One region of the Pseudomonas sp. 1152_12 genome, then DNA from elsewhere that is predicted to be linked to it. Evidence: predicted binding sites of a transcription regulator. Region 1 holds the regulator's gene; each other region holds the start of a gene.
The links. The regulator FliA, encoded in region 1, starts transcription of late flagellar genes. The targets are predictions, from matches to a motif close to CTAAAGTTTNNNNNNNNNNNGCCGNTAA.

Region 1 (3,276 bases):
ATGAATCTGCGGACCTTCACCCTTGGCGAGATGTTTTTGTGGATCTTTTTCCGAGAGGATCGCCTCACGGTCATGTTCGATGCCGGCAAAACGATCAACTTGGCCGGCCATGAGCACCAGTTTGAGCAGGTTGCTTTCCACTTCAGTGACCAACTGGGTCACGCGCTTGATCACCTGACCGGTGAGGTCCTGGTAATCCTGGGCGAGCAGAATGTCATTGAGGTTGCTGGCAACCGTGCGATTTTCCTGTTCGCTGCGCGACAGAAAACCTTCGACTCGACGGGCCAATTCACGAAACTCTTCGGCCCCGACTTCCCGACGCATAAAGCGGCCCCAGTCAACGCTCAAAGCCTGCGCCTCAGTGGCCATGCCATTGACCAGCGGCGTGGCGTTTTCCACCAGGTCCATGGTGCGGTTAGCCGCCGCCTCAGTCAGCCTGACCACGTACGACAGGCGTTCGGTGGCATCGGTGATCTGCGAAATCTCTTCGGCCTGGGGCATATGCGGGTCAATCTGGAAATTGACGATCGCACTGTGCAATTCGCGTGTGAGCTTGCCCACTTCCTGGTACAGGCCGCGGTCACGGGTCTGGTTAAGCTCATGGATTAACTGCACGGCGTCGCCGAACTGCCCTTTTTCGAGGCTTTCGACCAACTGGTGAGCATGCTTTTTCAGGGTCGACTCAAAATCCGCCTGCGATGATTCTTTATGCTCCATAGCTCCCCCGTGGCAGCATCAATGACCGATGCGTTCGAAGATTTTTTCAATCTTCTCTTTCAAGGCCTGTGCAGTGAATGGCTTGACCACGTAACCGTTTACCCCAGCTTGGGCGGCTTCGATGATCTGTTCACGCTTGGCTTCGGCGGTCACCATCAACACGGGAAGGCTGCGCAATTTTTCGTCGGCACGCACGTGGCGCAACAAGTCGATACCGGTCATGCCCGGCATGTTCCAGTCAGTTACCAGAAAGTCGATGCTCCCGCTGTTGAGGATCGGAATCGCCGTAATGCCGTCATCCGCCTCAACCGTGTTTGTGAACCCAAGGTCACGCAACAGGTTTTTTATGATCCGCCGCATCGTTGAGAAGTCATCAACGATGAGGATTTTCATGTTCTTGTCCAATTCGACCTCCAAGCAGTCTTAAACGCGCCCAGCACTTGGACGCGCCATTTCAATCAACAGGCGTTACACAAAAAGGACTGCCCAGGGCACCACGGTACGAACCCGCGAAAACCTGAAGCGTTCGCGGTAGCGTCTGCAGTGTCCCCACACTGCCTGTCAGCGCGCGCGCCACTCTCCCAATCGCCCCCGTAAACGGGCTGCGCACTGGCTGTGCAACTGGCTGACACGCGATTCGCTGACCCCCAGGACCTCACCGATTTCCTTGAGGTTCAGCTCTTCGTCGTAGTACAGCGCCAACACCAACCGCTCACGCTCCGGCAAATTGGCTATCGCTTCCGCCAGCGCACTCTGGAAACGTTCATCTTCCAGATCGCGCGACGGCTCGAGATGAGCACTCGCGCCGTCCTCGTGCAACCCTTCGTGTTCGCCGTCCTGCAACAGGTCGTCGAAACTGAACAGGCGGCTGCCCAAGGTATCGTTCAAAATCCCGTAGTAATCGTCGAGACTCAATTGGAGTTCGGCCGCAACTTCATGATCTTTAGCGTCACGACCGGTTTTTGCTTCAATTGAGCGAATTGCGTCACTGACCATGCGCGTGTTGCGGTGTACCGAACGCGGCGCCCAATCCCCTTTACGCACCTCATCGAGCATCGCACCACGGATACGGATACCCGCGTACGTCTCAAAACTCGCACCTTTGCTCGCGTCGTATTTGGTCGAGACTTCAAGCAAACCGATCATACCGGCCTGAATCAGGTCTTCGACCTGCACACTGGCAGGCAGGCGTGCCAACAAATGGTAGGCAATGCGCTTGACCAAGGGCGCATAGCGCTCGATCAACTCGCCCTGGCTGTCACGTGCCGACTTTTTGTAAAGGTTATAGCCGCTGGCTGTCATAGCACCGGTCCTGCGCTCGTCTGATGCACCAATCGCTCGACGAAAAACTCCAGATGCCCCCTAGGGTTTGCGGGCAACGGCCAAGTATCGACCTTCTGGGCAATAGCCTTGAACGCCAATGCGCATTTGGAACGAGGGAACGCTTCGTAGACTGCACGCTGCTTTTGCACAGCCTTGCGTACACACTCGTCATAGGGAACTGCACCTACGTATTGTAGGGCAACATCGAGGAAGCGATCCGTGACTTTGGTCAACTTGGCGAACAGGTTTCGCCCCTCCTGCGGGCTTTGGGCCATGTTGGCCAGCACGCGGAAGCGATTCATGCCGTAGTCGCGGTTAAGCAGTTTGATCAGAGCGTAGGCATCAGTGATCGAAGTGGGCTCATCGCAAACCACCAGCAATACTTCCTGCGCTGCGCGGACGAAGCTGACCACCGACTCGCCAATCCCGGCGGCGGTGTCGATCACCAGCACGTCGAGGTTGTCGCCAATATCACTGAACGCCTGGATCAGGCCGGCATGCTGCGCCGGGCTCAGGTGCACCATGCTCTGGGTGCCCGAGGCGGCCGGCACGATACGAATGCCACCGGGGCCCTGCAGCAGCACATCGCGCAGCTCGCAGCGGCCTTCGATTACATCAGCAAGGGTATGTTTGGGTGTCAGCCCCAGCAGAACGTCGACGTTCGCCAGGCCCAGGTCAGCATCCAACAGCATGACACGACGGCCAAGCTCTGCCAGGGCCAGGGACAAATTCACTGACACGTTAGTTTTCCCGACGCCACCTTTGCCGCCGGTCACCGCGATCACCTGTACGGGATGCATGCTGCCCATTTTATTTCTTTACCTTGTCTTGCTTAGACGCAGGCTACATGACTTGGCCGCGTGAATCGCTTGCAGACCATCGATGTAGGTACATTTCACGGCGTTCATCCTGCCTCACCCCACCCGCTTTTCCGGGTGGTGGTAAAGGTCGGCGAACATATCGGCCATCGCTTCCTCGCTAGGCTCTTCTTGCATTTGCACGCTGACAGCACGGCTGACCAACTGATGACGGCGCGGCAGATGCAGATCATCCGGAATCCGCGGCCCGTCGGTCAGGTAAGCAACCGGTAATTCATGACTGATGGCCAGGCTCAGCACTTCGCCCAAGCTCGCAGTTTCGTCGAGTTTGGTGAGGATGCAACCGGCGAGGCCGCAACGCTTGTAGCTGTGGTAGGCAGCGGTAAGAACCTGTTTCTGGCTGGTGGTTGCAAGCACC
Region 2 (3,276 bases), on a different contig from region 1:
CCTGGGAGCGTTCCCCCAACGTGTTGATCACGGTGGCCGTGCTGTTCAGCGCGGCGGCGATATGTTCCAAGGACGACGACGCCTCCTGCATCGAGGTACGGCCAATACGGGTCTGCTGCGCGTTTTCCTGGGCCAAACGCTCGGTGTTGCCCATGTTGTCCGCGATATTCAGCGAGGTGGCGCTGAACTCTTCCACCGCACCGGCCATGCTGGTGATCTCACCGGACTGTTGCTCCATGCCCTCATAGGCACCGCCAGATAAGCCGGACAATGCCTGAGCACGGCTGTTAACGTCTTCCGCCGCTTTTCGAATGTGCGAAACCATCGTCGACAGCGCCTCGCCCATCTGGTTGAAGCTGCGCGCCAATTGGCCGATTTCATCATGGCTGGACACATTCAGGCGCGCGCTCAAATCACCCGCACCGAGGGCTTCGGCTTGGCGCACCAAATCACTCAGTGGCTGTAATTTGCTGCGCAGCAGCCACACCGCCGCACCCACCGCGAGCAACATCGCCAATACGCTGCCGATCACCAGGCGAATACCCACCGCCCAAGTCACCGCGCGGATTTCAGACTTCGGCATGCTCGCCACCACCGCCCACGGGCCGCCGTCGAACGGTACCGAGACGCTGTAGAAATCTTCGTTTTTGTCGCTCCAGAAGCTGCCTTTGCCTGGGCTCTTGGCCAGGTCGAGCATCACCGGGATTGCCTGGTCCAGCGCCTGCACACCGGACGGTGGCACCAGCCAGTGTTTCTGTTCGTCCAACAGGGCCAGAGAGCCGGTCTGGCCGATACGGAAGCGCTTGAGATTATCGAACTGGGCCTTCTGCGCATCGGTGTAGTCGAAACCGACAAACAGCACCGCAATCACCTTGCCCGCAGCATCGCGCACAGGGGTGTACTGGGTCATGTAGGAGCGGTCGAACAGCACAGCTCGGCCGACATAACTCTGCCCGGCGAGCAGCCGTTGATAAGCCGGATGCTGGTGGTCCAGGACCGTACCGATGGCGCGGCTGCCGTCTTGTTTGGCCAGGGATGTACTGATGCGGATGAAGTCTTCGCCGCTGCGCACGAATACGGTGGCTACACCGCCGGAGGTGTCCTTGAATTCATCGACCTCATCGAAATCGTTGTTCAACAGGACGCTGCCCAGAAACAGGCTCGGCGTCTGTACGCCTGCCACCGTGACCTGCTGCTCACCACGCAGGCTCAAACCGGCGCCGAAGCGCTTTTCAAACAGCCCGCTCAAACGCTGGGTACTTTCGCGCAAGGTGCTGTGGAAGGTATTGAGTTGGTCGGCGAGCAAGCGAGCCTCACTGGCCAGGTGTTCCTCGCGGGTGTCGAGGTTGGCTGAGTCGAGGGAACGCAGGGCGAAAATCGTACTGCCGCTGATGACGACAGCCAGAATCACGGCGAGTGCGAGGCCTAACTGGGAGGCAATCCGAGCACGAGGTTGAGACATGACAGCTCCTGGCCGAGGCCAGGATCATCCTGATCTCATAGCACAGCTCGGCAAATTATCGAGTGGGAAACGTTGGCACACAGGCTCCAACACACCTTTTCGGCGGGCGCGGGCAATACTTGAGCGATTCACAGGGGTATCGCGCAAACGACTGCCCGAACGGACTGCAAAGCGTCAATCCAGGCGCTCGACCTGGGGCAATTCCATGGCCTTGACCTCCCCCTGGAGAAACTCCGCCAACCGCCGTAAACGCTCACCGCCGGGACGGGTTTTAGGCCACACCAAATAGTAATTTTCCCCACTCGCAACCGCCGTCGGCCACGGCAAGCTCAAACGCCCCTGCGCCACGTCTTCGGCGACCATCAGCAGATCGCCCATGGATACGCCGTAACCCCGCGCGGCGGCGATCATGCCCAACTCCAAGGTATCAAACACCTGCCCGCCCTTGAGTGACACCTGGGACGACAACCCCATGCGCTCCAGCCAATTGCGCCAATCGCGGCGGTCGGGCGTGGGGTGCAGCAGTTCAGCGGACGCCAGGCGTGTAACATCCCAGGGCCCGTCTTCCAGGAGGTTCGGGGCGCCCACCGGAATCAGCAGTTCGGGGAATAGGTAGCTGGCTTCCCAGTCCGCCGGAAAATGCCCATAACTCAATAACACCGCGCAGTCGAACGGCTCCTGGTTGAAGTCCACTTCATCCACGCTCATCCACGCACTGGTCAGTTGCACCTCATTACCCGGTTGCAGCGCCCGGAAGCGGCTGAGCCGCGCCAGCAACCAGCGCATGGTCAAGGTGGACGGTGCTTTCATGCGCAGAATGTCATCTTCGGCATTCAACGTATGGCAAGCCCGCTCCAGGGCGGCGAAGCCCTCACGCACGCCGGGTAGCAGCAGGCGTGCCGCTTCGGTGAGCTGCAGGTTGCGACCGCTGCGCTGGAACAGGCGGCAGGCGAAGTGCTCTTCGAGCGTGCGGATATGCCGGCTGACAGCACTTTGCGTGATCGAAAGTTCCTCCGCCGCTCGGGTGAAAGAATTGTGCCGTGAAGCCGCCTCAAATGCGCGCAAGGCATACAGCGGAGGAAGACGACGTGGCATGGATGAATCTCCGACAGAGCAATACCGAACCCTATCATGAGTTTTAATCATGCGAACGATCGCATTTATCCTTTTGTGTAATGCCGGGAGAGCGCCGAGAATCGACTCTTTCCCAGCCCTCTGACTTTTGAGCGTGATGATCATGCAGCATCCAGTGCGTACTGAACTCTGGGCCATTCTGCGGCTGTCAGGGCCGTTGATTGCCTCACAGTTGGCGCACATGTTGATGGTGCTGACCGACACCCTGATGATGGCCCGTCTGAGCCCCGAAGCCTTGGCCGGTGGCGGCCTGGGCGCAGCAAGCTATTCGTTCGTGGCGATTTTCTGCATCGGCGTGATTGCCGCTGTGGGCACCCTTGTAGCCATCCGCCATGGCGCCGGCGACATCGAAGGCGCCACCCGCCTGACGCAGGCCGGGCTCTGGCTCGCCTGGCTGATGGCCTTGGTCGCCGGCTTGCTGCTATGGAACCTCAAGCCGGTGCTGCTGATGTTTGGCCAAACCGAAACCAACGTGCACGCGGCAGGACAATTCCTGACCATCTTGCCGTTCGCCCTGCCCGGCTACCTAAGCTTCATGGCCTTGCGCGGTTTTACCAGCGCCATCGGCAAGGCAACCCCGGTGATGGTGATTAGCCTGTGCGGTACGGTGCTCAACTACTTCCTCAACCACGCATTGATTGAAGGCATGTTTGGCCTGCCCAAATTGGGCTTGATGGGCA
Region 3 (3,276 bases), on a different contig from region 1:
TCTCAACGATGTCGAGACGGCCGATACCGTGTTCACCACCGATACGGTTCAGGGTCGCCAGCACGGTGGCCGGGGTCATTTCGACGCCATCCAGCGCGACGATGTCGCCGTTGCGGTAGGTCAATTCCAGATATTGTGGTTTGTCGGGCGCGTTCTCCGGGGAGACGGTCCATTTCCACATGTCTTCTTCGTGCTCAGTCCAGGTGTCTTCCAGCACGCCGCCTTCATAGGAGATGTGCAGCAAGTTGGCGTCCATCGAGTACGGAGACTTCTTCTTGCCGTGACGCTCGATCGGGATTGCGTGCTTTTCAGCATAATCCATCAGCTTTTCACGAGACAGCAGGTCCCATTCGCGCCAAGGGGCAATCACTTTCACGCCGGGCTTGAGTGCGTAGGCACCCAGCTCGAAACGCACCTGATCATTACCCTTGCCGGTAGCGCCATGGGAAATGGCGTCGGCGCCGGTTTCGTTGGCGATTTCGATCAAGCGTTTGGCGATCAGCGGACGTGCGATGGAGGTACCCAGCAGGTACTCGCCTTCGTAGACGGTGTTGGCGCGAAACATCGGGAAGACGAAATCGCGGACGAACTCTTCGCGCAGGTCGTCAATGTAGATCTCTTTCACGCCCATGGCTTGCGCCTTGGCACGTGCAGGTTCGACCTCTTCGCCCTGACCCAGGTCAGCGGTGAAGGTCACCACTTCACAGTTATAAGTATCCTGCAGCCACTTGAGGATCACCGAAGTGTCCAGGCCGCCGGAATACGCGAGAACGACCTTGTTTACGTCGGCCATGCCATCACTCCACGGGGTTGTACGGAAAGCCGTCGATTCTACCGACCAAAACCGTGAATTTACAGAGGCGCGACAGCAAATGAAGATAAAGCGACAGATTATGTCGAGCGGGCGACCGATGGCCGCACCTTATGAAGTGTGTGCAGGATTGCTCGGGCCCGCGGCCTGCGGCGCCGGTTTCTCGGGGGCTGCCACGCGTTCGAGCTGAATATTCACACGACGGTTGCGCGCACGGTTGGCGGCACTGGTGTTGGGCACCAGTGGGTAACTTTCACCGTGGAACCGCATCGTGATCTGCGATTCCTGGATGCCGGCGGCTTTAAAGTAGTCCATGACTGCCAGCGCACGGCGGCGCGAGAGATCTCGGTTGGTCAGGCGGTTGCCGCTGTTATCGGAATGGCCGTTCAACTCGACGTGATTGACCGTGGGGTCGGCTTTCATGAACGCGAGAATCACATCCAGCTTTTTCTTGGCAGCCGCGTCCAGCTCAATGCCACCACCAGGGAAGCCTACTTCGGTCTGTTTGACCTGATCGTAATTCATCGGCAACAGCTTGGTGGTGCAGACTTGATAGTCGTTGTAAGCCTTGTTGAATTTTACCGGCAACAGCCGGATTTCCGAGTAGCCACCGTCACGTCCGTAATGGCGCACGGTCGGGCTGCGCCCTTCCAGCAACCCAGTGAACAGCCGCCCGGCCTGGGCCTGAGAGCTGTTGAAGAGCACATCGCCACTACCGGCACGCACGGCGCCGAGGTTGATATCCCCCCGGCCCGGCTGCCACGGTGCAGCGGCAGCCAACAAGGTTGCCGACCCCGCGCCCAGCGAGCCGTTGTAGGCTTTCAGGCGAAAGGTCGCCTGCTCGCCCGCCCGACGCACGAACTCACCCGAGCCGAAATCGGTGATCGGCTGGGTCAGGCGGCACTCAAACTGGTCACCTTCCACCTTCCACTCAATGTTCTCCAAACGTGTCTGGAACGTGAGGGCCATCGCAGGCAGGCTGGCGAACACACTGAGCAGGGCTAGGTAATGCTGGCGCACGGGAGGCTCCACTGGTTTCTACAACACTTCAAGGCGTCATACGTCGTTAAGGCATACCCAGTGATATCGGTAGCGTCCTGCAAAACTTGATAGCGAGTGCCTGCAAGAGTCTTTTCCGGTAGCATTCCCACCAGATTGACCCGCCTGGAATCCCCAATGTCCGACCGCCTGACCCTGCTGCGTCCCGATGACTGGCATATTCATCTTCGCGATGGTGCTGCGTTGCCTCAAACTGTGGCCGATGTAGCGCGCACGTTTGGCCGCGCTATCATCATGCCTAACCTGGTGCCTCCGGTGCGTAATGCCGCTGAAGCCGACGCCTATCGCCAGCGGATCCTCGCGGCACGGCCGGCCGCCAGCCGCTTCGAACCGCTGATGGTGCTCTACCTGACCGACCGCACCCAGCCTGAAGAAATTCGTCAGGCCAAAGCCACAGGCTTTGTCCATGCCGCCAAGCTATACCCGGCGGGTGCGACCACCAACTCCGATTCCGGCGTGACCAGTATCGACAAGATCCTGCCGGCGATCGAAGCGATGGCTGAAGTCGGCATGCCGCTGCTGATCCACGGTGAAGTCACCCGTGGCGATGTGGACGTGTTTGATCGTGAGAAGATCTTCATCGACGAGCATATGCGCCGTGTGGTCGAGCTGTTCCCGACGCTCAAGGTGGTGTTCGAACACATCACCACGGCCGATGCCGTGCAGTTCGTCACCGAGGCTTCGGCCAACGTGGGTGCGACCATCACTGCGCATCACTTGCTCTACAACCGCAACCACATGCTGGTGGGCGGGATTCGGCCGCACTTCTATTGCTTGCCGATCCTCAAGCGCAACACTCACCAAGTGGCCCTGCTGGACGCTGCCACCAGCGGCAACCCGAAGTTCTTCCTCGGCACTGACTCCGCGCCCCACGCCCAACACGCAAAAGAAGCTGCGTGTGGTTGTGCCGGTTGCTACACCGCTTATGCGGCGATTGAGCTGTACGCCGAAGCATTCGAGGCGCGCAATGCCCTGGACAAGCTCGAAGCGTTCGCTAGCCTCAACGGCCCGCGCTTCTATGGCCTGCCGGCGAATACCGACCGCATTACTCTGGTCCGTGAAGACTGGACCGCCCCTGCCAGCCTGCCGTTTGGCGAGCTGACTGTTATCCCGCTGCGCGCCGGTGAAACACTGCGCTGGCGCCTGCTGGAGGAAAGCAAGTGAGTGAAGACCATTACGATGACGAACACGAGCACAGTGGTGGCGGTTCCCGTCACCCGATGGCCGAGCGGTTTCGTGGCTATCTGCCGGTTGTCATTGACGTAGAAACCGGCGGCTTCAACTGCGCCACCGACGCCTTGCTGGAAATCGCAGCGACGACCATCGGCATGGATGAGCAGGGTTTTGTGTTCCCGGAACACACTCACTTCTTCCGCGTCGAGCCATTCGAAGGTGCGAATATCGAA

Region 2: a site for FliA is predicted at 1,559-1,586, ahead of FW764_RS07110 (methyl-accepting chemotaxis protein). Genes of this name have one in related genera too.
Region 3: a site for FliA is predicted at 1,895-1,922, ahead of FW764_RS13640 (flagellar protein MotY). Genes of this name have one in related genera too.

Annotation. Positions count from the first base shown of each region.
Region 1 covers NZ_VXCW01000002.1:404,848-408,123, reverse strand. Annotated here, with positions in the region: gene FW764_RS04550 (protein phosphatase CheZ) at 1-717, opposite strand, end outside; gene FW764_RS04545 (chemotaxis response regulator CheY) at 736-1,110, opposite strand; gene fliA (RNA polymerase sigma factor FliA) at 1,279-2,019, opposite strand; gene fleN (flagellar synthesis regulator FleN) at 2,016-2,849, opposite strand; gene flhF (flagellar biosynthesis protein FlhF) at 2,955-3,276, opposite strand, start outside.
Region 2 covers NZ_VXCW01000003.1:380,333-383,608, reverse strand. Annotated here, with positions in the region: gene FW764_RS07110 (methyl-accepting chemotaxis protein) at 1-1,462, opposite strand, end outside; gene FW764_RS07105 (LysR substrate-binding domain-containing protein) at 1,637-2,557, opposite strand; gene FW764_RS07100 (NorM family multidrug efflux MATE transporter) at 2,694-3,276, shown strand, end outside.
Region 3 covers NZ_VXCW01000006.1:243,636-246,911, forward strand. Annotated here, with positions in the region: gene FW764_RS13635 (argininosuccinate synthase) at 1-793, opposite strand, end outside; gene FW764_RS13640 (flagellar protein MotY) at 923-1,831, opposite strand; gene pyrC (dihydroorotase) at 1,988-3,034, shown strand; gene rnt (ribonuclease T) at 3,031-3,276, shown strand, end outside.